Regions from separate parts of the Lysinibacillus sp. RS11 genome, predicted to be linked through region 2. Evidence: a T-box and tRNA genes for the amino acid it is inferred to sense, from the RefSeq annotation. Region 2 holds a T-box; the other regions hold tRNA genes.
What was found. A T-box is a leader RNA that pairs with one kind of tRNA and senses whether it is charged. The one in region 2 lies ahead of leuS (leucine--tRNA ligase), so its partner is inferred to be a tRNA-Leu.
Positions count from the first base shown of each region.

Region 1: it encodes a tRNA-Leu, which carries the amino acid that the T-box ahead of leuS (leucine--tRNA ligase) is inferred to sense. The anticodon was not compared.
Region 3: it encodes a tRNA-Leu, which carries the amino acid that the T-box ahead of leuS (leucine--tRNA ligase) is inferred to sense. The anticodon was not compared.

Region 1 is NZ_CP168124.1:102,846-110,439, reverse strand. Features, by position in the region: rRNA gene AB9L17_RS00670 (16S ribosomal RNA) at 1-1,445, opposite strand, end outside; tRNA gene AB9L17_RS00665 (tRNA-Ala) at 1,591-1,666, opposite strand; tRNA gene AB9L17_RS00660 (tRNA-Pro) at 1,683-1,759, opposite strand; tRNA gene AB9L17_RS00655 (tRNA-Arg) at 1,770-1,846, opposite strand; tRNA gene AB9L17_RS00650 (tRNA-Leu) at 1,864-1,952, opposite strand; tRNA gene AB9L17_RS00645 (tRNA-Gly) at 1,958-2,032, opposite strand; tRNA gene AB9L17_RS00640 (tRNA-Leu) at 2,079-2,163, opposite strand; tRNA gene AB9L17_RS00635 (tRNA-Lys) at 2,184-2,259, opposite strand; tRNA gene AB9L17_RS00630 (tRNA-Thr) at 2,267-2,342, opposite strand; tRNA gene AB9L17_RS00625 (tRNA-Val) at 2,346-2,421, opposite strand; rRNA gene rrf (5S ribosomal RNA) at 2,432-2,547, opposite strand; rRNA gene AB9L17_RS00615 (23S ribosomal RNA) at 2,663-5,590, opposite strand; rRNA gene AB9L17_RS00610 (16S ribosomal RNA) at 5,772-7,323, opposite strand.
Region 2 is NZ_CP168124.1:3,750,844-3,758,437, forward strand. Features, by position in the region: gene leuS (leucine--tRNA ligase) at 1-2,224, opposite strand, end outside; T-box leader at 2,312-2,523, opposite strand; gene dhaK (dihydroxyacetone kinase subunit DhaK) at 2,653-4,404, opposite strand; gene AB9L17_RS19240 (SulP family inorganic anion transporter) at 4,799-6,565, opposite strand; gene AB9L17_RS19245 (ArsR/SmtB family transcription factor) at 6,610-6,954, opposite strand; gene AB9L17_RS19250 (MDR family MFS transporter) at 7,125-7,594, opposite strand, start outside.
Region 3 is NZ_CP168124.1:4,387,077-4,394,670, reverse strand. Features, by position in the region: gene sigB (RNA polymerase sigma factor SigB) at 1-614, shown strand, start outside; gene AB9L17_RS22645 (Tex family protein) at 981-3,155, shown strand; gene AB9L17_RS22640 (SprT family protein) at 3,221-3,682, shown strand; tRNA gene AB9L17_RS22635 (tRNA-Asn) at 3,774-3,850, shown strand; tRNA gene AB9L17_RS22630 (tRNA-Glu) at 3,852-3,923, shown strand; tRNA gene AB9L17_RS22625 (tRNA-Asp) at 3,958-4,033, shown strand; tRNA gene AB9L17_RS22620 (tRNA-Gln) at 4,039-4,113, shown strand; tRNA gene AB9L17_RS22615 (tRNA-Lys) at 4,129-4,201, shown strand; tRNA gene AB9L17_RS22610 (tRNA-Leu) at 4,269-4,354, shown strand; tRNA gene AB9L17_RS22605 (tRNA-Arg) at 4,373-4,449, shown strand; tRNA gene AB9L17_RS22600 (tRNA-Gly) at 4,471-4,544, shown strand; rRNA gene AB9L17_RS22595 (16S ribosomal RNA) at 4,759-6,310, shown strand; rRNA gene AB9L17_RS22590 (23S ribosomal RNA) at 6,616-7,594, shown strand, end outside.

The DNA of each region.
Region 1 (7,594 bases), 1.2 Mb from region 2:
CTTCGGGTGTTACAAACTCTCGTGGTGTGACGGGCGGTGTGTACAAGGCCCGGGAACGTATTCACCGCGGCATGCTGATCCGCGATTACTAGCGATTCCGGCTTCATGTAGGCGAGTTGCAGCCTACAATCCGAACTGAGAACGACTTTATCGGATTAGCTCCCTCTCGCGAGTTGGCAACCGTTTGTATCGTCCATTGTAGCACGTGTGTAGCCCAGGTCATAAGGGGCATGATGATTTGACGTCATCCCCACCTTCCTCCGGTTTGTCACCGGCAGTCACCTTAGAGTGCCCAACTAAATGATGGCAACTAAGATCAAGGGTTGCGCTCGTTGCGGGACTTAACCCAACATCTCACGACACGAGCTGACGACAACCATGCACCACCTGTCACCGTTGTCCCCGAAGGGAAAACCATATCTCTACAGTGGTCAACGGGATGTCAAGACCTGGTAAGGTTCTTCGCGTTGCTTCGAATTAAACCACATGCTCCACCGCTTGTGCGGGCCCCCGTCAATTCCTTTGAGTTTCAGTCTTGCGACCGTACTCCCCAGGCGGAGTGCTTAATGCGTTAGCTGCAGCACTAAGGGGCGGAAACCCCCTAACACTTAGCACTCATCGTTTACGGCGTGGACTACCAGGGTATCTAATCCTGTTTGCTCCCCACGCTTTCGCGCCTCAGCGTCAGTTACAGACCAGAAAGTCGCCTTCGCCACTGGTGTTCCTCCAAATCTCTACGCATTTCACCGCTACACTTGGAATTCCACTTTCCTCTTCTGCACTCAAGTCCCCCAGTTTCCAATGACCCTCCACGGTTGAGCCGTGGGCTTTCACATCAGACTTAAAGGACCGCCTGCGCGCGCTTTACGCCCAATAATTCCGGACAACGCTTGCCACCTACGTATTACCGCGGCTGCTGGCACGTAGTTAGCCGTGGCTTTCTAATAAGGTACCGTCAAGGTACAGCCAGTTACTACTGTACTTGTTCTTCCCTTACAACAGAGTTTTACGATCCGAAAACCTTCTTCACTCACGCGGCGTTGCTCCATCAGGCTTTCGCCCATTGTGGAAGATTCCCTACTGCTGCCTCCCGTAGGAGTCTGGGCCGTGTCTCAGTCCCAGTGTGGCCGATCACCCTCTCAGGTCGGCTACGCATCGTCGCCTTGGTGAGCCGTTACCTCACCAACTAGCTAATGCGCCGCGGGCCCATCTTATAGCGACAGCCGAAACCGTCTTTCAGTATTTCACCATGAAGTAAAATAGATTATTCGGTATTAGCCCCGGTTTCCCGGAGTTATCCCAAACTATAAGGTAGGTTGCCCACGTGTTACTCACCCGTCCGCCGCTAACATCAAAGGAGCAAGCTCCTTCTCTGTCCGCTCGACTTGCATGTATTAGGCACGCCGCCAGCGTTCGTCCTGAGCCAGGATCAAACTCTCCATAAAAAGAAATTTGATTAGCTCAAATTGTTTTGCTGGCATCATGTTTGATGTCCAAAATTTTGTTTCGTTCACTAACTCAAGGTTAGCTACTAAAAACTTTATTGATTACGTTTTGCTTGTTCAGTTTTCAAGGTTCATTTATTTTAATTGGTGGAGCCTAGCGGGATCGAACCGCTGACCTCCTGCGTGCAAGGCAGGCGCTCTCCCAGCTGAGCTAAGGCCCCAAAATTTAAGAAAAAATGGTCGGAATGACAGGATTCGAACCTACGACCCCTTGGTCCCAAACCAAGTGCTCTACCAAGCTGAGCTACATTCCGTTTGTTTTATTGGCGCGCCCGGCAGGAGTCGAACCCACAACCTTCTGATCCGTAGTCAGACGCTCTATCCAATTGAGCTACGGGCGCTAATTATAAAAATAAAATGGTGCCGAGGGCCGGAATCGAACCGGCACGGTAGTCACCTACCGCAGGATTTTAAGTCCTGTGCGTCTGCCAGTTCCGCCACCCCGGCACATTTGGAGCGGAAGACGAGGTTCGAACTCGCGACCCCCACCTTGGCAAGGTGGTGTTCTACCACTGAACTACTTCCGCATGTGCATAAGATTTATTTATCCTGGCAATTATGAAATTCTAAAAATGGTGCGGGTGAAGGGAGTCGAACCCCCACGCCTTGCGGCGCTAGATCCTAAGTCTAGTGCGTCTGCCAATTCCGCCACACCCGCATATTTTGTTGGCAATTAAATGGTGAGCCATGAAGGACTCGAACCTTCGACCCTCTGATTAAAAGTCAGATGCTCTACCAACTGAGCTAATGGCTCAAAACTATGGTGCCGGCGATAGGAGTCGAACCCACGACCTACTGATTACAAGTCAGTTGCTCTACCAACTGAGCTACACCGGCAAATGGTGGAGGATGACGGGCTCGAACCGCCGACCCCCTGCTTGTAAGGCAGGTGCTCTCCCAGCTGAGCTAATCCTCCTGGGTATAATGCCTAGCGACGTCCTACTCTCACAGGGGGAAGCCCCCAACTACCATCGGCGCTAAAGAGCTTAACTTCCGTGTTCGGTATGGGAACGGGTGTGACCTCTTTGCCATCATCACTAGACTATTTTAAAGACAAGATTTATTATAACACATTTTGTTATAATTGCAAGCTTTTTTTAAAAAACTTTCTTGTTCTTTCAAAACTGGATAAACGTGCATTGAATGTTTCAAACATTTTGGTTAAGTCCTCGATCGATTAGTATTCGTCAGCTCCATGTGTCACCACACTTCCACCTCGAACCTATCTACCTCATCGTCTTTGAGGGATCTTACTTACTTGCGTAATGGGAAATCTCATCTTGAGGGGGGCTTCATGCTTAGATGCTTTCAGCACTTATCCCGTCCACACATAGCTACCCAGCGATGCCTTTGGCAAGACAACTGGTACACCAGCGGTGTGTCCATCCCGGTCCTCTCGTACTAAGGACAGCTCCTCTCAAATTTCCTACGCCCACGACGGATAGGGACCGAACTGTCTCACGACGTTCTGAACCCAGCTCGCGTACCGCTTTAATGGGCGAACAGCCCAACCCTTGGGACCGACTACAGCCCCAGGATGCGATGAGCCGACATCGAGGTGCCAAACCTCCCCGTCGATGTGGACTCTTGGGGGAGATAAGCCTGTTATCCCCGGGGTAGCTTTTATCCGTTGAGCGATGGCCCTTCCATGCGGAACCACCGGATCACTAAGCCCGTCTTTCGACCCTGCTCGACTTGTAGGTCTCGCAGTCAAGCTCCCTTGTGCCTTTACACTCTACGAATGATTTCCAACCATTCTGAGGGAACCTTTGGGCGCCTCCGTTACCTTTTAGGAGGCGACCGCCCCAGTCAAACTGTCCGCCTGACACTGTCTCCTGCCCCGCTAAGGGGCATGGGTTAGAATTTCAATACAACCAGGGTAGTATCCCACCGACGCCTCCTTCGAAGCTGGCGCTCCGAGATCTCTGGCTCCTACCTATCCTGTACAAGTTGTACCAAAATTCAATATCAGGCTACAGTAAAGCTCCACGGGGTCTTTCCGTCCTGTCGCGGGTAACCTGCATCTTCACAGGTACTATAATTTCACCGAGTCTCTCGTTGAGACAGTGCCCAGATCGTTACGCCTTTCGTGCGGGTCGGAACTTACCCGACAAGGAATTTCGCTACCTTAGGACCGTTATAGTTACGGCCGCCGTTTACTGGGGCTTCAATTCGCAGCTTCGCTTGCGCTAACCACTCCTCTTAACCTTCCAGCACCGGGCAGGCGTCAGCCCCTATACGTCACCTTACGGTTTTGCAGAGACCTGTGTTTTTGCTAAACAGTCGCCTGGGCCTATTCACTGCGGCTCTCATGCGCTTGCACGCTCAAGAGCACCCCTTCTCCCGAAGTTACGGGGTCATTTTGCCGAGTTCCTTAACGAGAGTTCTCTCGCACACCTTAGGATTCTCTCCTCGACTACCTGTGTCGGTTTGCGGTACGGGCACCTCTCACCTCGATAGAGGCTTTTCTTGGCAGTGTGAAATCAGGAACTTCGTCCATACGGACTCGCCATCACAGCTCAACGTTACAGTGTGCGGATTTGCCTACACACACGCCTTACTGCTTGGACGCGCACAACCAACGGCGCGCTTACCCTATCCTACTGCGTCCCCCCATTTCTCAAACGGTGAGGAGGTGGTACAGGAATATCAACCTGTTGTCCATCGCCTACGCCTATCGGCCTCGGCTTAGGTCCCGACTAACCCTGAGCGGACGAGCCTTCCTCAGGAAACCTTAGTCATACGGTGGACGGGATTCTCACCCGTCTTTCGCTACTCATACCGGCATTCTCACTTCTAAGCGCTCCACCAGTCCTTCCGATCTGACTTCAACGCACTTAGAACGCTCTCCTACCACTGACATCGTAGATGTCAATCCACAGCTTCGGTGAATCGTTTAGCCCCGATACATTTTCGGCGCAGCGTCACTCGACCAGTGAGCTATTACGCACTCTTTAAATGATGGCTGCTTCTAAGCCAACATCCTGGTTGTCTGTGCAACGCCACATCCTTTTCCACTTAACGATTACTTTGGGACCTTAGCTGGTGGTCTGGGCTGTTTCCCTTTTGACTACGGATCTTATCACTCGCAGTCTGACTCCCGTGTATAAATATCTGGCATTCGGAGTTTGTCTGAATTCGGTAAACCGGGATGGCCCCCTAGTCCAAACAGTGCTCTACCTCCAGTATTCTCATCACGAGGCTAGCCCTAAAGCTATTTCGGAGAGAACCAGCTATCTCCAAGTTCGATTGGAATTTCTCCGCTACCCACACCTCATCCCCGCACTTTTCAACGTGCGTGGGTTCGGGCCTCCAGTAAGTGTTACCTCACCTTCACCCTGGACATGGGTAGATCACCTGGTTTCGGGTCTACGACCACGTACTAATTCGCCCTATTCAGACTCGCTTTCGCTGCGGCTCCGCCTTCTAAAGCTTAACCTCGCACGTAATCGTAACTCGCCGGTTCATTCTACAAAAGGCACGCTATCACCCATTAACGGGCTCTAACTACTTGTAGGCACACGGTTTCAGGATCTCTTTCACTCCCCTTCCGGGGTGCTTTTCACCTTTCCCTCACGGTACTGGTTCACTATCGGTCACTAGGTAGTATTTAGCCTTGGGAGATGGTCCTCCCGGATTCCGACGGAATTTCACGTGTTCCGCCGTACTCAGGATCCACTCAGGAGAGAACGAACTTTCGACTACAGGGCTTTTACCTGCTCTGGCGGACCTTTCCAAGTCGCTTCATCTAACTCGCTCTTTTGTAACTCCGTATTGAGTGTCCTACAACCCCAAGAGGCAAGCCTCTTGGTTTGGGCTCTTCCCGTTTCGCTCGCCGCTACTCAGGGAATCGATTTTTCTTTCTCTTCCTCCAGGTACTTAGATGTTTCAGTTCCCTGGGTCTGCCTTCAAGACGCTATGTATTCACGTCAAGATACTACGCGATTAAACGTAGTGGGTTCCCCCATTCGGAAATCTCCGGATCAAAGCTCACTTACAGCTCCCCGAAGCATATCGGTGTTAGTGCCGTCCTTCTTCGGCTCCTAGTGCCAAGGCATTCGCCGTGCGCCCTTAATAACTTAACCAAGTTATTAAGCCTATAAAAAACTTAAAAAAATAAATGTGTTTGTTACAATTTCAATGTCGTTTTATCCAGTTTTCAAAGAACAAGTTTTGAAGTATTTCATTCAGAAGAATGAACCTTCAAAACTGAACGCAAAACGTAATCTTACAAACCCTAGGTTTGTATTCCGAAAATATCCTTAGAAAGGAGGTGATCCAGCCGCACCTTCCGATACGGCTACCTTGTTACGACTTCACCCCAATCATCTATCCCACCTTCGGCGGCTGGCTCCAAAAGGTTACCCCACCGACTTCGGGTGTTACAAACTCTCGTGGTGTGACGGGCGGTGTGTACAAGGCCCGGGAACGTATTCACCGCGGCATGCTGATCCGCGATTACTAGCGATTCCGGCTTCATGTAGGCGAGTTGCAGCCTACAATCCGAACTGAGAACGACTTTATCGGATTAGCTCCCTCTCGCGAGTTGGCAACCGTTTGTATCGTCCATTGTAGCACGTGTGTAGCCCAGGTCATAAGGGGCATGATGATTTGACGTCATCCCCACCTTCCTCCGGTTTGTCACCGGCAGTCACCTTAGAGTGCCCAACTAAATGATGGCAACTAAGATCAAGGGTTGCGCTCGTTGCGGGACTTAACCCAACATCTCACGACACGAGCTGACGACAACCATGCACCACCTGTCACCGTTGTCCCCGAAGGGAAAACCATATCTCTACAGTGGTCAACGGGATGTCAAGACCTGGTAAGGTTCTTCGCGTTGCTTCGAATTAAACCACATGCTCCACCGCTTGTGCGGGCCCCCGTCAATTCCTTTGAGTTTCAGTCTTGCGACCGTACTCCCCAGGCGGAGTGCTTAATGCGTTAGCTGCAGCACTAAGGGGCGGAAACCCCCTAACACTTAGCACTCATCGTTTACGGCGTGGACTACCAGGGTATCTAATCCTGTTTGCTCCCCACGCTTTCGCGCCTCAGCGTCAGTTACAGACCAGAAAGTCGCCTTCGCCACTGGTGTTCCTCCAAATCTCTACGCATTTCACCGCTACACTTGGAATTCCACTTTCCTCTTCTGCACTCAAGTCCCCCAGTTTCCAATGACCCTCCACGGTTGAGCCGTGGGCTTTCACATCAGACTTAAAGGACCGCCTGCGCGCGCTTTACGCCCAATAATTCCGGACAACGCTTGCCACCTACGTATTACCGCGGCTGCTGGCACGTAGTTAGCCGTGGCTTTCTAATAAGGTACCGTCAAGGTACAGCCAGTTACTACTGTACTTGTTCTTCCCTTACAACAGAGTTTTACGATCCGAAAACCTTCTTCACTCACGCGGCGTTGCTCCATCAGGCTTTCGCCCATTGTGGAAGATTCCCTACTGCTGCCTCCCGTAGGAGTCTGGGCCGTGTCTCAGTCCCAGTGTGGCCGATCACCCTCTCAGGTCGGCTACGCATCGTCGCCTTGGTGAGCCGTTACCTCACCAACTAGCTAATGCGCCGCGGGCCCATCTTATAGCGACAGCCGAAACCGTCTTTCAGTATTTCACCATGAAGTAAAATAGATTATTCGGTATTAGCCCCGGTTTCCCGGAGTTATCCCAAACTATAAGGTAGGTTGCCCACGTGTTACTCACCCGTCCGCCGCTAACATCAAAGGAGCAAGCTCCTTCTCTGTCCGCTCGACTTGCATGTATTAGGCACGCCGCCAGCGTTCGTCCTGAGCCAGGATCAAACTCTCCATAAAAAGAAATTTGATTAGCTCAAATTGTTTTGCTGGCATCATGTTTGATGTCCAAAATTTTGTTTCGTTCACTAACTCTGGGTTAGTTACTAAAAACTTTATTGATTACGTTTTGCTTGTTCAGTTTTCAAGGTTCATTTCGTCGCCGTTTCATTTCAGCAACTTTTATATCATAACATTTCTTATTTTTGTTGTCAACTTCTTTTTTTAGAAGTTTTTTGCTCCTTTTCAGAAGCGACAACTCTTATATAATATCACTCTCGGTTATCGATGT
Region 2 (7,594 bases):
CAACAAGTTTAGACTCGTCATATGTTGGCCATTGCTCATATGAAAGTGTTGCATCATGACCTAATAGCTGCCATAGTTCCTCCGCAACGTGTGGAACCATTGGAGCTAGCATCTTCACAAAGCCTTCTGCGTAAGCTGTCGGAATAACATCCGCTTTGTAGCAGTCGTTAATGAATACCATCATTTGTGAAATAGCTGTATTAAAGCGAATACCTTCATAATCCTCTGTCACTTTTTTTACAGTTTGATGGTACGATTTTTCAAGTGTTTTATCATCAGAAGCTTGGATTTTCGCAGCGATTGTTCCACCTTCTTCATTGATAAATAGACGCCAAATACGATCTAAGAAGCGACGTGCTCCGTCCAAACCATTTGTTGACCATGCAACAGATGCTTCAAGTGGACCCATGAACATTTCATAGAGACGTAAAGTATCAGCGCCGTGTGAAGAAATGATTTCATCAGGGTTCACAACATTGCCTTTTGATTTAGACATTTTTTCATTACCTTCACCAAGAATCATCCCTTGGTTAAATAATTTATGGAATGGCTCTTTCGTGTGTACAACACCTAAATCGTATAGTACTTTGTGCCAGAAGCGAGCGTATAGTAAGTGTAATACAGCATGCTCAGCCCCACCGATATAAATATCAACTGGTAACCAGCGTTTTAGTAACTCAGGGTCTGCAATTGCTTCTTTATTTGTTGGGTCAATATAACGTATGAAGTACCAGCTAGAACCTGCCCATTGTGGCATCGTGTTCGTTTCGCGACGACCTTTTTTGCCTGTTTCAGGGTCAACAACATTTACCCATTCAGAAATATTTGCTAGTGGAGATTCACCAGTACCTGAAGGACGAATATTATCTGTTTTTGGTAGCACTAATGGTAATTCGGATTCTGGTACTGGCGTCGTTGTACCATCTTCCCAATGAATCATAGGAATTGGCTCTCCCCAGTAACGTTGACGAGAGAATAACCAGTCGCGAAGACGGTAAGAGATTTTCTTCTCCCCTACGCCTTTTTCCTCAAGCCATTCAATTGCCTTAGCAATACCGTCCTCTTTGTTTAAGCCATCAAGGAAGTCAGAGTTAATGTGCTTACCATCACCTGTGAATGCCTCTTTGCTTATGTCGCCGCCTTCAAGCACAGCAGTAATTTCTAAGCCAAATTCTGTTGCGAATTCATAGTCACGTTCATCATGTGCTGGAACTGCCATAATTGCGCCAGTACCGTATGATGCTAATACGTAGTCCGCAATCCAAATCGGCATTTTTTTGCTGTTAATAGGATTAACTGCGTAGGCACCAGTAAATACGCCAGTTTTTTCTTTCGCTAAATCTGTACGCTCTAAATCAGATTTCATTTTTACTTTTTCTAAATAAGCTTCTACAGCTTGGCGTTGTTCAGCAGTTGTAATTTGCTCCACTAATTTATGCTCAGGCGCAAGAACACAGTATGTAGCACCAAATAATGTATCAGGACGAGTTGTAAACACTGTGAAGTTTTCATCTGTACCATCAATGCTAAATGTTACTTCTGCACCCTCAGAGCGACCAATCCAGTTACGTTGCATATCTTTAATAGACTCTGGCCAATCAACTTCCTCTAAGTCGTCGATTAAACGATCTGCATAGGCAGTAATTTTAAGCATCCATTGCTTCATCGGACGACGTTCTACTGGATGACCACCACGCTCTGACTTTCCATCAATAACCTCTTCGTTTGCAAGTACTGTTCCAAGTGCTGGGCACCAGTTTACAGCCACTTCATCTACATACGCTAAGCCTTTTTTATAAAGTTGGATAAAAATCCACTGTGTCCATTTATAATATTCTGGGTCTGTAGTGTTAATTTCGCGATCCCAATCATAGCTAAATCCTAGCTCTTGAATTTGACGCTTAAATGTCGCAATATTTTTCGCTGTAAATTCTGCTGGGTCATTCCCTGTATCAAGTGCATATTGCTCTGCTGGTAAACCAAATGCATCCCACCCCATTGGATGTAGAACATTATAGCCTTGCATGCGTTTAAAGCGTGAAAGGATGTCTGTCGCTGTATAACCTTCCGGGTGTCCTACGTGAAGACCTGCGCCTGATGGGTATGGGAACATATCTAACGCATAAAATTTTGGTTTATCCGTTTCATTTTCAGTTTTGAAAGTTTTATTATCGGCCCAATATTGCTGCCACTTTTTTTCGATTTGTAGATGATTAAAACTCACGATTTTTCCTCCTTCGAATTTGTAATATTACTCTTCATAATAATTGACAAAATATTTAAAAAATAAAAAAACTCGCCCCTTTCTGTAGAAAGGGACGAGAGAATTCGTATCTCCCGCGGTACCACCCAAATTAGTGATCACACTCGGCTTTAGCTTCCTTAACGCGGAAGGAACGGCACGCGTTGTTTCACGCGGGCAGACTCAGAAGGCGAGTTCAATTTGCTTTCCTACTAGCTCCCACCAACCGCTAGCTCTCTTAAAAGAAACACAAATTTACTATTCCTCATCACTGTCTTTTCATGTATTGCATTTATTCTAATGGAAAGTACTGAAAAGCACAAGGCTTTGTTTACATACTACCCATTATTGAACAATTCAATCCCAAAAGGTAGCAATACCCGAAATACATTGTGTCCATAGAGCTCGCATTATTTTAAACTATGAGAAAGCTCCGTAAAAATAACCCCTAGCGCATATGCACCAGCATCCGGATATCCTAGGCTTCTTTCACCAACTGTACCCGCACGACCCATTCGAGCAACAATTTCTTTTGTATATTCCGCTCCTTTAACAGCAGCCTCTGCCCCGTTTTCAAAAGCTGTTTTAATATCCGTACCATCTGCAGCGCTTTCTAACCAAGCATTTACACAAGGTACAAACGCATCTACAAGCGTTTTATCGCCTACCTCTGCTCCTCTTCCGAAAGAGTGCTCACCGACAGACTGTATACCTTTTAGTGTAGCTTGTAACATTTCAGCAAACTCTCCGACTGTTAATGCCATTTTTTCTTCTACAGCTTTACTTGCAGCTCGGAAAGCTCCGCCCCAAATTGGACCAGAAGCTCCTCCGCAATGTTCCATAATTATCATCGAACACGCATCCAGGAAAGTTCCAATATTTAAATGTTCTTGATTTAGAATCGAGCTCCATCCTCGTTTCAATTGCTTAAATCCTTTAGCGACACTCATCCCGAAATCGCCATCACCTGCATGGGTATCCAATTCGCAGAAAGGCACTTCGTTCTTGATAATAATTTCGCTCATTTTATCTACGAGATAAATTATATTGTTTAATGTGATTACCTCATTTTTGATGATAGCGTGTTCTTCCTCTGTTTCCGTCTCAAAGAAAACTCGCTTCTCTTCTACGTGATCATTAATATCTACGTATTCTACACTCTCAACCGGTCCATCTACCTTAAATGCAGGCGTATTACATTCTTTCGATAGTAATGCTTTCAGCTCATCATCTAGTTTCATTACTGTTAGAGAAATCCCAGCCATATCAATACTTGTCATGTAATTGCCGACAAACGTTCTATTGATTCGAATATTACTTTTACTCAACTCTCTAGTAACTGCATTGTTAAACAGATAAAGTTCTTGCAGAGGTGTACCACCAAATCCATTTATTAGGATAGCAATTTCATCCTCTTCAACTAGTCCTAAATCTTTCATAAGGTCATTTGTCATGCGGAAGGCTAATTCATCTGCGGTCATCATTTTTTCACGTTTTCTTCCTGGCTCTCCATGAATACCGACACCATATTCCATCTCATCTTCACCCAATTTGAAAGTTGGTGATCCACTAGCTGGCACCGTACAGGAAGTTAGTGCTAGACCAATTGTTCGAACATTTGCCGCTGCTTTTTCCGTCACAGCTTTGACCTGCATTAAATCCATACCTTCTTCTGCAGCTGCACCAGCGATTTTATGTACTAACACAACTCCCGCAACACCGCGTCGTCCTACTGTATAAAGACTATCTTCTACTGCAATATCATCATCTACGCGGACATACTCTACTTGAATGCCATCCTCAGAAGCTAATTGAGCACCATTTTTAAAGTTCATAATATCTCCGCTATAATTTTTAATAATAAGCAGTGTACCTTTTTTGCTAGCTGTTGCTTTAATTGCTTGATATACCTGTATTTGTGAAGGAGAAGCAAAGACGTCACCGCATACTGCAGCGTCCAACATCCCTTTTCCGACTAACCCCGCATGTGCCGGTTCATGTCCACTACCGCCACCGCTAATTAAAGTTACCTTATTCTCATTCATTTCTTTTTTCTTAATTACTTTATATATTTTTAACAACTCAAGTTCTGGATGAGCCATAACCATCCCATTGCACATTTCCATAACGAGTGTTTCAGGTGAATTCATAATTTTCTTCATTTTTATTCCTCCTCTGTAAGCTTTGTTACATTCTTTGCAGCCTATTTCGTATCCATACTTCTATAATTATTCACAGGAGATTCCTGCTATGATATGATTCCTATTATTTGAAAGCATATTCTTAATGATTATAGTAAAATGAAAGCGTTTTATCGTAGAAGGACAAAATGAACAATTTGCCTAAAGACACTCACCCTTCATTAACGAATATAATTGCGGGGATGACTATAATGACCTCTCAGGCAGTTCATCTCCCACCTAACTTCTTTGCTTTCGCTAGATTTTGAGGTAGGAGACTTGTACCTAATGCTTCGCTTTCAATAAGATAAATTACTGCCCGTTAGGTTGGGATAAAGTGAAATTTTAATCGGTGGGGATTCTTCATCCCCACCGATTAGTCTTCACCAATCAGGCAGCTAGGGGCAGTTACTTTATTTACTGTCCCTTTATCGCGAGATAATTCCTGACATTCACGGAAAGCAAAGTGCTTACACCCGATACATTTATTTATATCTAAATAGCTTAAAGCTTTATTAATTGCTTCTCCTGTATGCGGATAGAAATTATCCTCACCAATCTCATCATATAAGCCATTGTTTTGTAATGCTAATTTCAATTCATCTTGAACACCTGTAACTAAAATAGTTTCACCCTGGGCTTTAAAATTCCGGACGAAATTACCAAAATATGTCTCACCTGTTGTATCCAAAAAGGGCACTTTACTCATACGTAATATCAAAACTTTTTTTTGTTGTTGAACGGAACCTACAATTGCCTCCTCAAAATTTTGAGCTGCGCCAAAGAAAAGAGGACCCTCAATTGTATAAATACTAATTTGTGGACAGTCACGCTTCTGATGAACTACATGTGATTGTACCTTCCCACTCTCTTTCGAATGATCCGGTAATACCTTTGTTACTACAAGCTTTTCGCTCATACGCTTTGCAAATAATACAACGGCTAACACAAGCCCCACCTCTACAGCTAATGTTAAGCTTGTGAAAACAGTCAGTAAAAACGTAATCATCAAGACCAGGGAATCTCCTGATTTCAATTTAAGGATTTGCGCAAAATGTTTTTGCTCACTCATATTCCAAGCTACAACCATTAAAACTGGCGCCATACTAGCCAATGGGATATGTGAAGCAACTGGTGCTAATAATAATAAAGTGACTAATACAAATACGCCATGGATAACACCTGACATTGGTGATGCTGCACCTGTTTTAATATTTGTCGCAGTACGGGCAATAGCACCCGTTGCAGGAATCCCCCCAAATAAAGGCGTTACAATATTAGCAATCCCTTGACCAATAAGTTCTCGGTTACTATTATGTTTTGTATTTGTCATCCCATCCGCTACTACCGCTGATAGAAGGGATTCAATTCCACCAAGCATAGCAATCACAAATGCTGGGCCAATAAGTAGCTGAATTCGCTCGAATGTGATTTCTGGAATTGCAAAATCCGGTAATGTATTTGGAATTACTCCATAGGCTGTTGCTATTGTGGCCACTTGTCCAGAAAAAAAGAACGTTGCAACAAGTGTAGAAACAACAATGCCTGCTAACGCCGCAGGTACTTTAGGTAAAACTTTCGGTGTAATTAATATAATGACAAGACTAATAATTGCCGTTAAAACACTATAAAAACTTGTAGTATTAATATGCGTAACAATTTCTTTTATATTGTCAATAAAATACTCATGATTTTTAACATTTTTCAAACCCAAGAAATTGGCAATTTGACCTGTAAAAATACTAACAGCAATTCCAGCTGTAAAACCTATCGTCACGGGACGTGGGATAAATTTTATTAATGAGCCTAGTTTAAAAATACCCATTAAGCACAACATAACCCCGGCCATTAATCCAGCAATTAGTAAGTTTTCATAGCCATACGAAATGACGATCCCTAGCAGAATTGGCACAAACGCCCCTGTAGGTCCCCCAATTTGATATTTCGACCCACCAAAAATAGAAATAAGTATACCAGCAATAAAAGCTGTATATATGCCATACTCGGGTTTAACGCCTGACGCAATGGCAAAGGACATTGCAAGTGGTATTGCCACAATCCCGACAATAATCCCTGATATTAAATCTTTCTTTAAGTGATGAATAGAATACCCTTCATATCTCCCCGTAAACAGTGACTTCATCTATAAATCTTCCCTTCAAAAAGGTAAATGTTTCATAATAAACGCTACATATCCTCTTCATTTTCGTTAATAGCCATCTCTTCTAATCTTGTAATTGTATTTATTAAGTGATTGTTGAAAATATCCTTTGCTATACTAAGTAATTCAACAATCATCGGATCACTTAAAGAATAGTAAACTTTTTTACCCTCTTTCATCCCATACACGATATTTTTCCCTCGTAATACACTTAATTGCTGAGAAACAGCTGAGCCCTCTTTTTCTAAGCAGCTTTGAATCTCGTTGACACTTTTTTTACCATCAACTAGTAATTCCAATATTCTGATTCGTAATGGATGTGCTAAAGCTTTAAAAAAATCTGCCTTAAATTGTTGTAAGCTCTCTTCCACATAGATCCCTCCACGGAACTTCATCTTTACATATTCAAATATTTGAATATGTATGATTGATTCTACGCTACAATATCTTTACTTTCAAGAGTAAACATTAAAAAACGAGCAAAAAACGTGTCTCCCACACAGTTTTTGCTCGTTTCCGGAATTTTTTTGTTAAATTTAACCTATTGATCTGTCACTGTTTTATTCTTTCGTAAAGGATAATCATAGATAAGACATGGAATAATCGCAAACAATACTATAATTACTAGGATTAATACGAGTACAATCATGCCAAACTGATCGACCATAATACCACCAAATAGAGGACCTATCATACGACCTGCTGTTGCCGCACTATTGATAATCCCTTGATAAAAGCCCTGACGTCCTTTTGGTGCAAGCTGATTGGCGATGGTAGGTAAAGCGGGCGTATAAAACATTTCGCCAAACGTTAACACAACCATGGCGGCAGCAAACATTTTAAAATCACTAGCAAAGGCAATAATTCCAAAAGATAATGCGATAAGGACAATACCAAATACTAATTGCCGCTTCAATTTATTTTCCCAACGCTTCACTAATGGTGCAATTAACGGCTGCCCTAAAACAATAAGCAGGCCATTAATAGTCCAAAGTAAGCTGTACTGTTTCA
Region 3 (7,594 bases), 640 kb from region 2:
ATATTGCTCAAGTAGGTATGCTAGGGTTGCTAGGTGCAATAAAACGTTTTGACCTTAATGTTGGTCGAAGTTTTGAGGCATTCGCTGTGCCAACGATTGTGGGAGAAATCAAGCGCTTTTTACGCGATAAAACATGGGATGTTCACGTACCAAGACGGATAAAAGAGTTAGGACCGCGAATTAAAACAACCGTGGAAACGTTGACAATTGAGTTGCAGCGTTCTCCATCTATTATGGAAATCGCGGATCAATTAGAGGTGCAGGAGGAAGAAGTATTAGAGGCTATGGAGATGAGCCGTAGTTACCATGCTCTTTCTATGGATCGATCAATAGAATCAGATTCTGACGGAAGCCCAGTAACGTTATTTGATATTATGGGTGAAGAAGATGACGGCTATGAAATGACTAACAAAAGAATGGTGATTTCTGATGCAATAAGTGTTTTAAATGAGAGAGAGAAACAAATAATTCAGCTTACATATTTAGAGCAACTCACTCAAAATGAGGTTGGAGAGCGATTAGGGATTTCTCAAATGCATGTATCTAGAATACAAAGGAAGGCAATAAAGAAATTACAGGAGGCTATCCTAGCAAGTGATGGCGTTTCGCTCTAAATTTTTGATGAGGAGTTGAGTGCCATTAAGTTAAATATCCTAAAGTAATAAAAGCTTCTTACTTATTAAAATAGCAGGCGTGTTGAATAGAGAAAAAATAGTTTTTTATTGAGCGATAAATGGATTTTTCCGTTACTATTTTGTTGATATATTTCCATTTTTAACTGATTGTAGCTACGGGCTACTCGACTCCCGCAGGAAAGCGAGTAGCCCGTAGCGGAAATCAGAGCCTTCAAATTAGGGTGAATAATGATGGTTATTCAATACACCTGTTAAAATAGTTTACTCTACTTTCAGAGTAGACTATTTTTTTGCATTTTTAGTAAAGTGTAATGGTAAAATGAAAATAAAAAAGGTAGTGATGATGTGGAACAAAAGCAAATGTTACAGCTCATTGCAAAAGATGTAGCTATCAAGCCAGGTCAAGTCGAGGCTGTTATAAAATTATTAGAAGAAGGAAATACCGTGCCATTCATCGCACGATATCGAAAAGAAGCTACTGGGTCCCTTGATGAGGTACAGATTAAAGCTGTAGAGGATCGCTATCACTACATACAGCAGCTTGAGCAACGTAAAGAAGAGGTTATACGATTAATCCAGGAACAAAATAAACTAACTCCTGAATTAGAACAAGCTATTCGAGTAGCAACTGTTTTACAGCGTGTAGAGGATTTATATAGACCTTATAAACAAAAACGCCGAACTAAGGCGACAATAGCGAAAGAAAAAGGGTTAGAACCACTTGCAGATCTTCTTTTAGAATATCGTAGTGATGCATTAGAACAATTAGCGATGGCTTTCGTAGATGAAGAGAAAGTTGCTAGTGTAGAGGATGCATTAGCTGGGGCACGAGATATATTAGCAGAGCGTTTTGCTGATGACGCAGCAATTCGTGAAAAAATTCGTTCGTATTCTTGGAAAGATGGAGTACTCGTAACAAGTGTGAAAAACGCAGAGGCAGACGAAAAAAACGTTTTCGAAATGTATTACGAATACGAAGAGCCTGTAAATCGCATCGTCCCACACCGTATATTAGCTGTTAATCGTGGTGAGAAAGAAGAAATATTAAAGGTGGCAATTCATGTACCAGTAGATCGAGTATTGATGATTATGTGGAAGGAATGGATTCCTGCTACAGGTTCCTCACCAGCAATCGCTGAAGTGAAGCTAGCAATTGAGGATTCGTATAAGCGTCTAATTCAGCCTTCTATTGAAAGAGAGTTACGAAATGAACTTACAGAGAAGGCAGAGGCGCAGGCTATCCATATTTTCTCTGAGAATTTACGCAATCTTTTATTACAGCCTCCGATGAAAGGGAAGTATGTATTGGGTGTTGATCCAGCCTACCGTACAGGCTGTAAGTTAGCTGTTGTAGATGAAACAGGGAAAATGTTAGAGGTAACAGCCGTTTATCCACATCCTCCAAAACCTGATGTAGCAAAATCAAAAGCAATTGTGAAAGGAATTTTGGCAAAATATCCAATTACTATAATTGCTATCGGTAATGGTACTGCCTCACGCGAAACAGAACAATTTATTGCAGATGTATTGAATGAGCTTGAAACTGATGTAGCCTATGTTATTGTCAATGAAGCGGGGGCATCTGTTTATTCAGCCTCTGAAATTGCTCGTGCAGAATTTCCGGATTTACAAGTAGAGCAACGTAGTGCGGTTTCTATTGCACGTCGCCTGCAAGATCCGTTGTCGGAGTTAGTGAAAATTGAGCCAAAAGCAGTTGGAGTAGGTCAGTATCAACATGATGTCTCTCAAAAGAAATTGACAGAGTCCTTAACATTTATAGTAGAAACCGCGGTTAACCAAGTTGGCGTTGATGTTAATACAGCTTCAGCTTCACTACTACAATACGTTTCTGGATTATCGAAAACGGTTGCGGAGAATATTGTGAAGGTTCGAGAAGAGAATGGACAATTTACGACACGTGCTCAACTAAAGAAAATTCCACGACTTGGTGCCAAAACGTATGAACAAGCAATTGGTTTTTTACGTGTTCCAGAAGCAAAAAATGCATTCGATGCGACGGGTATTCACCCTGAAAGCTATAGTGTAGCAGAGCGGATTTTAGAGGTAGCGCAAATTGATAAAAAAGAGATTGGGACGCAGAAGGCAGAGGAATCTATTGCATCCCTAGGTGTACAAAATTTAAGCGAGATTTTAGGTATTGGAGCAGTCACAATTCAAGATATTGTAGATACATTAATGAAACCTAGTCGCGATCCACGTGATGCATTCCCTCAACCACTACTGAAAACGGATGTATTAAAAATGGAAGATTTACAAGTTGGGATGGAATTGCAAGGTACAGTGAGAAACGTAGTTGATTTCGGAGCATTTGTAGATATTGGAGTAAAACAGGACGGGCTCGTGCATATTTCTAAATTGCAAAAAAGACGTATTAAACACCCATTAGAAGTTGTTGCATTAGGAGATATTGTAACGGTTTGGGTAGAACAAATAGATGTCAATAAAGGGCGTATCGCTTTAACGATGCTTCCTCCTAAAATTCAAACGATGGAAGTGTAATAAATTAATACCACACTGTCTATACTACGCAGTGTGGTATTCTTGTTGTTAGAGGTGAACTAGCTATGAACAATGAGGAACTACAAGGTCTTATCATTAGAATATCATTAGAAAGTTTCCAGAAGCCATTTATGCATCAAGCATATTTTAATCCAAGATTACGTTCAACGGGTGGACGTTATCTTTTGCAATCGCACAATATAGAAATTAATCCTAAAGCGTATGAGTTATATGGTATTAACGAATTGGAGGGTATAGTTCGCCACGAATTATGTCATTATCATTTACATTTAGAAGGTAAGGGATATCAGCATCGAGACAAAGATTTTCGGGAGCTATTAAAAAAAGTAGGGGCACCTCGATTTTGCTCAGCATTGCAAACAGCAAAAACTTCTCGGAAAAAGCAACGTCGTCTCTATACATATAGATGTGTAAAATGCCAACATATATATGTAAGAAAAATTCGAATGAATGTAGAGAAATACTGCTGTAGTAAGTGTTTAGGTCGCTTAAAATTAGTGGAATAAAAAAACTTAATAAAAAGGGTTGACGTTTACTTGATATATCCCTATAATAGTAAAAGTCGACAAGATAACGACGACAAAACATATGGATTATTCCGAAGTAGCTCAGTTGGTAGTAGCACCTGACTGTTAATCAGGTTGTCGCAGGTTCGAGTCCTGCCTTCGGAGCCATGGCCCCTTGGTCAAGTGGTTAAGACACCGCCCTTTCACGGCGGTAACACGGGTTCGAATCCCGTAGGGGTCATTTTATAGTTTTTTTATAAAAATATAGTAACATTGGTCCCGTGGTGTAGCGGTTAACATGCCTGCCTGTCACGCAGGAGATCGCCGGTTCGATCCCGGTCGGGACCGCCACTTATTGGGGTATAGCCAAGCGGTAAGGCAACGGATTTTGATTCCGTCATGCCTAGGTTCGAATCCTAGTACCCCAGCCATTCATTTCTTAGTTTGAGCCATTAGCTCAGTTGGTAGAGCATCTGACTTTTAATCAGAGGGTCGAAGGTTCGAGTCCTTCATGGCTCATCTCTTTAAGAAGAAAGGTTGACTTTTACGATTATTATTATATAATAAAAAAAGTCGCTAATTGAATGCGGTCGTGGCGGAACGGCAGACGCGCTAGGTTGAGGGCCTAGTGGGGGCAACCCCGTGGAGGTTCAAGTCCTCTCGGCCGCACCAAGTCATTTTTTTATATATGCGCCCGTAGCTCAATTGGATAGAGCGTCTGACTACGGATCAGAAGGTTATGGGTTCGACTCCTGTCGGGCGCGCCATTTAAATAAATATTATTCCTTGCGGGTGTAGTTTAATGGTAAAACCTCAGCCTTCCAAGCTGATGTCGTGAGTTCGATTCTCATCACCCGCTCCAAAAAAACTTTTTAAAAACTTGTTGACAACCAAATTTTTATGTCGTATGATATAAGAAGTTGTCGATACGAGATAACAACATGAACCTTGAAAACTGAACAAGCAAAACGTAATCAATAAAGTTTTAAGTAACTAACCTAGAGTTAGTGAACAGAACAAAATTTTGGACATCAAACATGATGCCAGCAAAACAATTTGAGCTAATCAAATTTCTTTTTATGGAGAGTTTGATCCTGGCTCAGGACGAACGCTGGCGGCGTGCCTAATACATGCAAGTCGAGCGAACAGAGAAGGAGCTTGCTCCTTTGACGTTAGCGGCGGACGGGTGAGTAACACGTGGGCAACCTACCTTATAGTTTGGGATAACTCCGGGAAACCGGGGCTAATACCGAATAATCTATTTTACTTCATGGTGAAATACTGAAAGACGGTTTCGGCTGTCGCTATAAGATGGGCCCGCGGCGCATTAGCTAGTTGGTGAGGTAACGGCTCACCAAGGCGACGATGCGTAGCCGACCTGAGAGGGTGATCGGCCACACTGGGACTGAGACACGGCCCAGACTCCTACGGGAGGCAGCAGTAGGGAATCTTCCACAATGGGCGAAAGCCTGATGGAGCAACGCCGCGTGAGTGAAGAAGGTTTTCGGATCGTAAAACTCTGTTGTAAGGGAAGAACAAGTACAGTAGTAACTGGCTGTGCCTTGACGGTACCTTATTAGAAAGCCACGGCTAACTACGTGCCAGCAGCCGCGGTAATACGTAGGTGGCAAGCGTTGTCCGGAATTATTGGGCGTAAAGCGCGCGCAGGCGGTCCTTTAAGTCTGATGTGAAAGCCCACGGCTCAACCGTGGAGGGTCATTGGAAACTGGGGGACTTGAGTGCAGAAGAGGAAAGTGGAATTCCAAGTGTAGCGGTGAAATGCGTAGAGATTTGGAGGAACACCAGTGGCGAAGGCGACTTTCTGGTCTGTAACTGACGCTGAGGCGCGAAAGCGTGGGGAGCAAACAGGATTAGATACCCTGGTAGTCCACGCCGTAAACGATGAGTGCTAAGTGTTAGGGGGTTTCCGCCCCTTAGTGCTGCAGCTAACGCATTAAGCACTCCGCCTGGGGAGTACGGTCGCAAGACTGAAACTCAAAGGAATTGACGGGGGCCCGCACAAGCGGTGGAGCATGTGGTTTAATTCGAAGCAACGCGAAGAACCTTACCAGGTCTTGACATCCCGTTGACCACTGTAGAGATATGGTTTTCCCTTCGGGGACAACGGTGACAGGTGGTGCATGGTTGTCGTCAGCTCGTGTCGTGAGATGTTGGGTTAAGTCCCGCAACGAGCGCAACCCTTGATCTTAGTTGCCATCATTTAGTTGGGCACTCTAAGGTGACTGCCGGTGACAAACCGGAGGAAGGTGGGGATGACGTCAAATCATCATGCCCCTTATGACCTGGGCTACACACGTGCTACAATGGACGATACAAACGGTTGCCAACTCGCGAGAGGGAGCTAATCCGATAAAGTCGTTCTCAGTTCGGATTGTAGGCTGCAACTCGCCTACATGAAGCCGGAATCGCTAGTAATCGCGGATCAGCATGCCGCGGTGAATACGTTCCCGGGCCTTGTACACACCGCCCGTCACACCACGAGAGTTTGTAACACCCGAAGTCGGTGGGGTAACCTTTTGGAGCCAGCCGCCGAAGGTGGGATAGATGATTGGGGTGAAGTCGTAACAAGGTAGCCGTATCGGAAGGTGCGGCTGGATCACCTCCTTTCTAAGGATATTTTCGGAATACAAACCTAGGGTTTGTAAGATTACGTTTTGCGTTCAGTTTTGAAGGTTCATTCTTCTGAATGAATTACTTCAAAACTTGTTCTTTGAAAACTGGATAAAACGACATTGAAATTGTAACAAACACATTTATTTTTTAAGTTTTTTTATAGGCTTAATAATTTAAGAAGGTTTCAAGACACGAGTAGTTCTAGGAAGTAAACGAGAGAAGGAAGGAGCGTACCTATGTACGTGACTGACTGAACGAGTGAAGCTGACGACGAAATACGATGTGTATTGAAAGCTGTAGGTTAAGTTATTAAGGGCGCACGGCGAATGCCTTGGCACTAGGAGCCGAAGAAGGACGGCACTAACACCGATATGCTTCGGGGAGCTGTAAGTGAGCTTTGATCCGGAGATTTCCGAATGGGGGAACCCACTACGTTTAATCGCGTAGTATCTTGACGTGAATACATAGCGTCTTGAAGGCAGACCCAGGGAACTGAAACATCTAAGTACCTGGAGGAAGAGAAAGAAAAATCGATTCCCTGAGTAGCGGCGAGCGAAACGGGAAGAGTCCAAACCAAGAGGCTTGCCTCTTGGGGTTGTAGGACACTCAATACGGAGTTACAAAAGAGCGAGTTAGATGAAGCGACTTGGAAAGGTCCGCCAGAGCAGGTAAAAGCCCTGTAGTCGAAAGTTCGTTCTCTCCTGAGTGGATCCTGAGTACGGCGGAACACGTGAAATTCCGTCGGAATCCGGGAGGACCATCTCCCAAGGCTAAATACTACCTAGTGACCGATAGTGAACCAGTACCGTGAGGGAAAGGTGAAAAGCACCCCGGAAGGGGAGTGAAAGAGATCCTGAAACCGTGTGCCTACAAGTAGTTAGAGCCCGTTAATGGGTGATAGCGTGCCTTTTGTAGAATGAACCGGCGAGTTACGATTACGTGCGAGGTTAAGCTTTAGAAGGCGGAGCCGCAGCGAAAGCGAGTCTGAATAGGGCGAATTAGTACGTGGTCGTAGACCCGAAACCAGGTGATCTACCCATGTCCAGGGTGAAGGTGAGGTAACACTTACTGGAGGCCCGAACCCACGCACGTTGAAAAGTGCGGGGATGAGGTGTGGGTAGCGGAGAAATTCCAATCGAACTTGGAGATAGCTGGTTCTCTCCGAAATAGCTTTAGGGCTAGCCTCGTGATGAGAATACTGGAGGTAGAGCACTGTTTGGACTAGGGGGCCATCCCGGTTTACCGAATTCAGACAAACTCCGAATGCCAGATATTTAT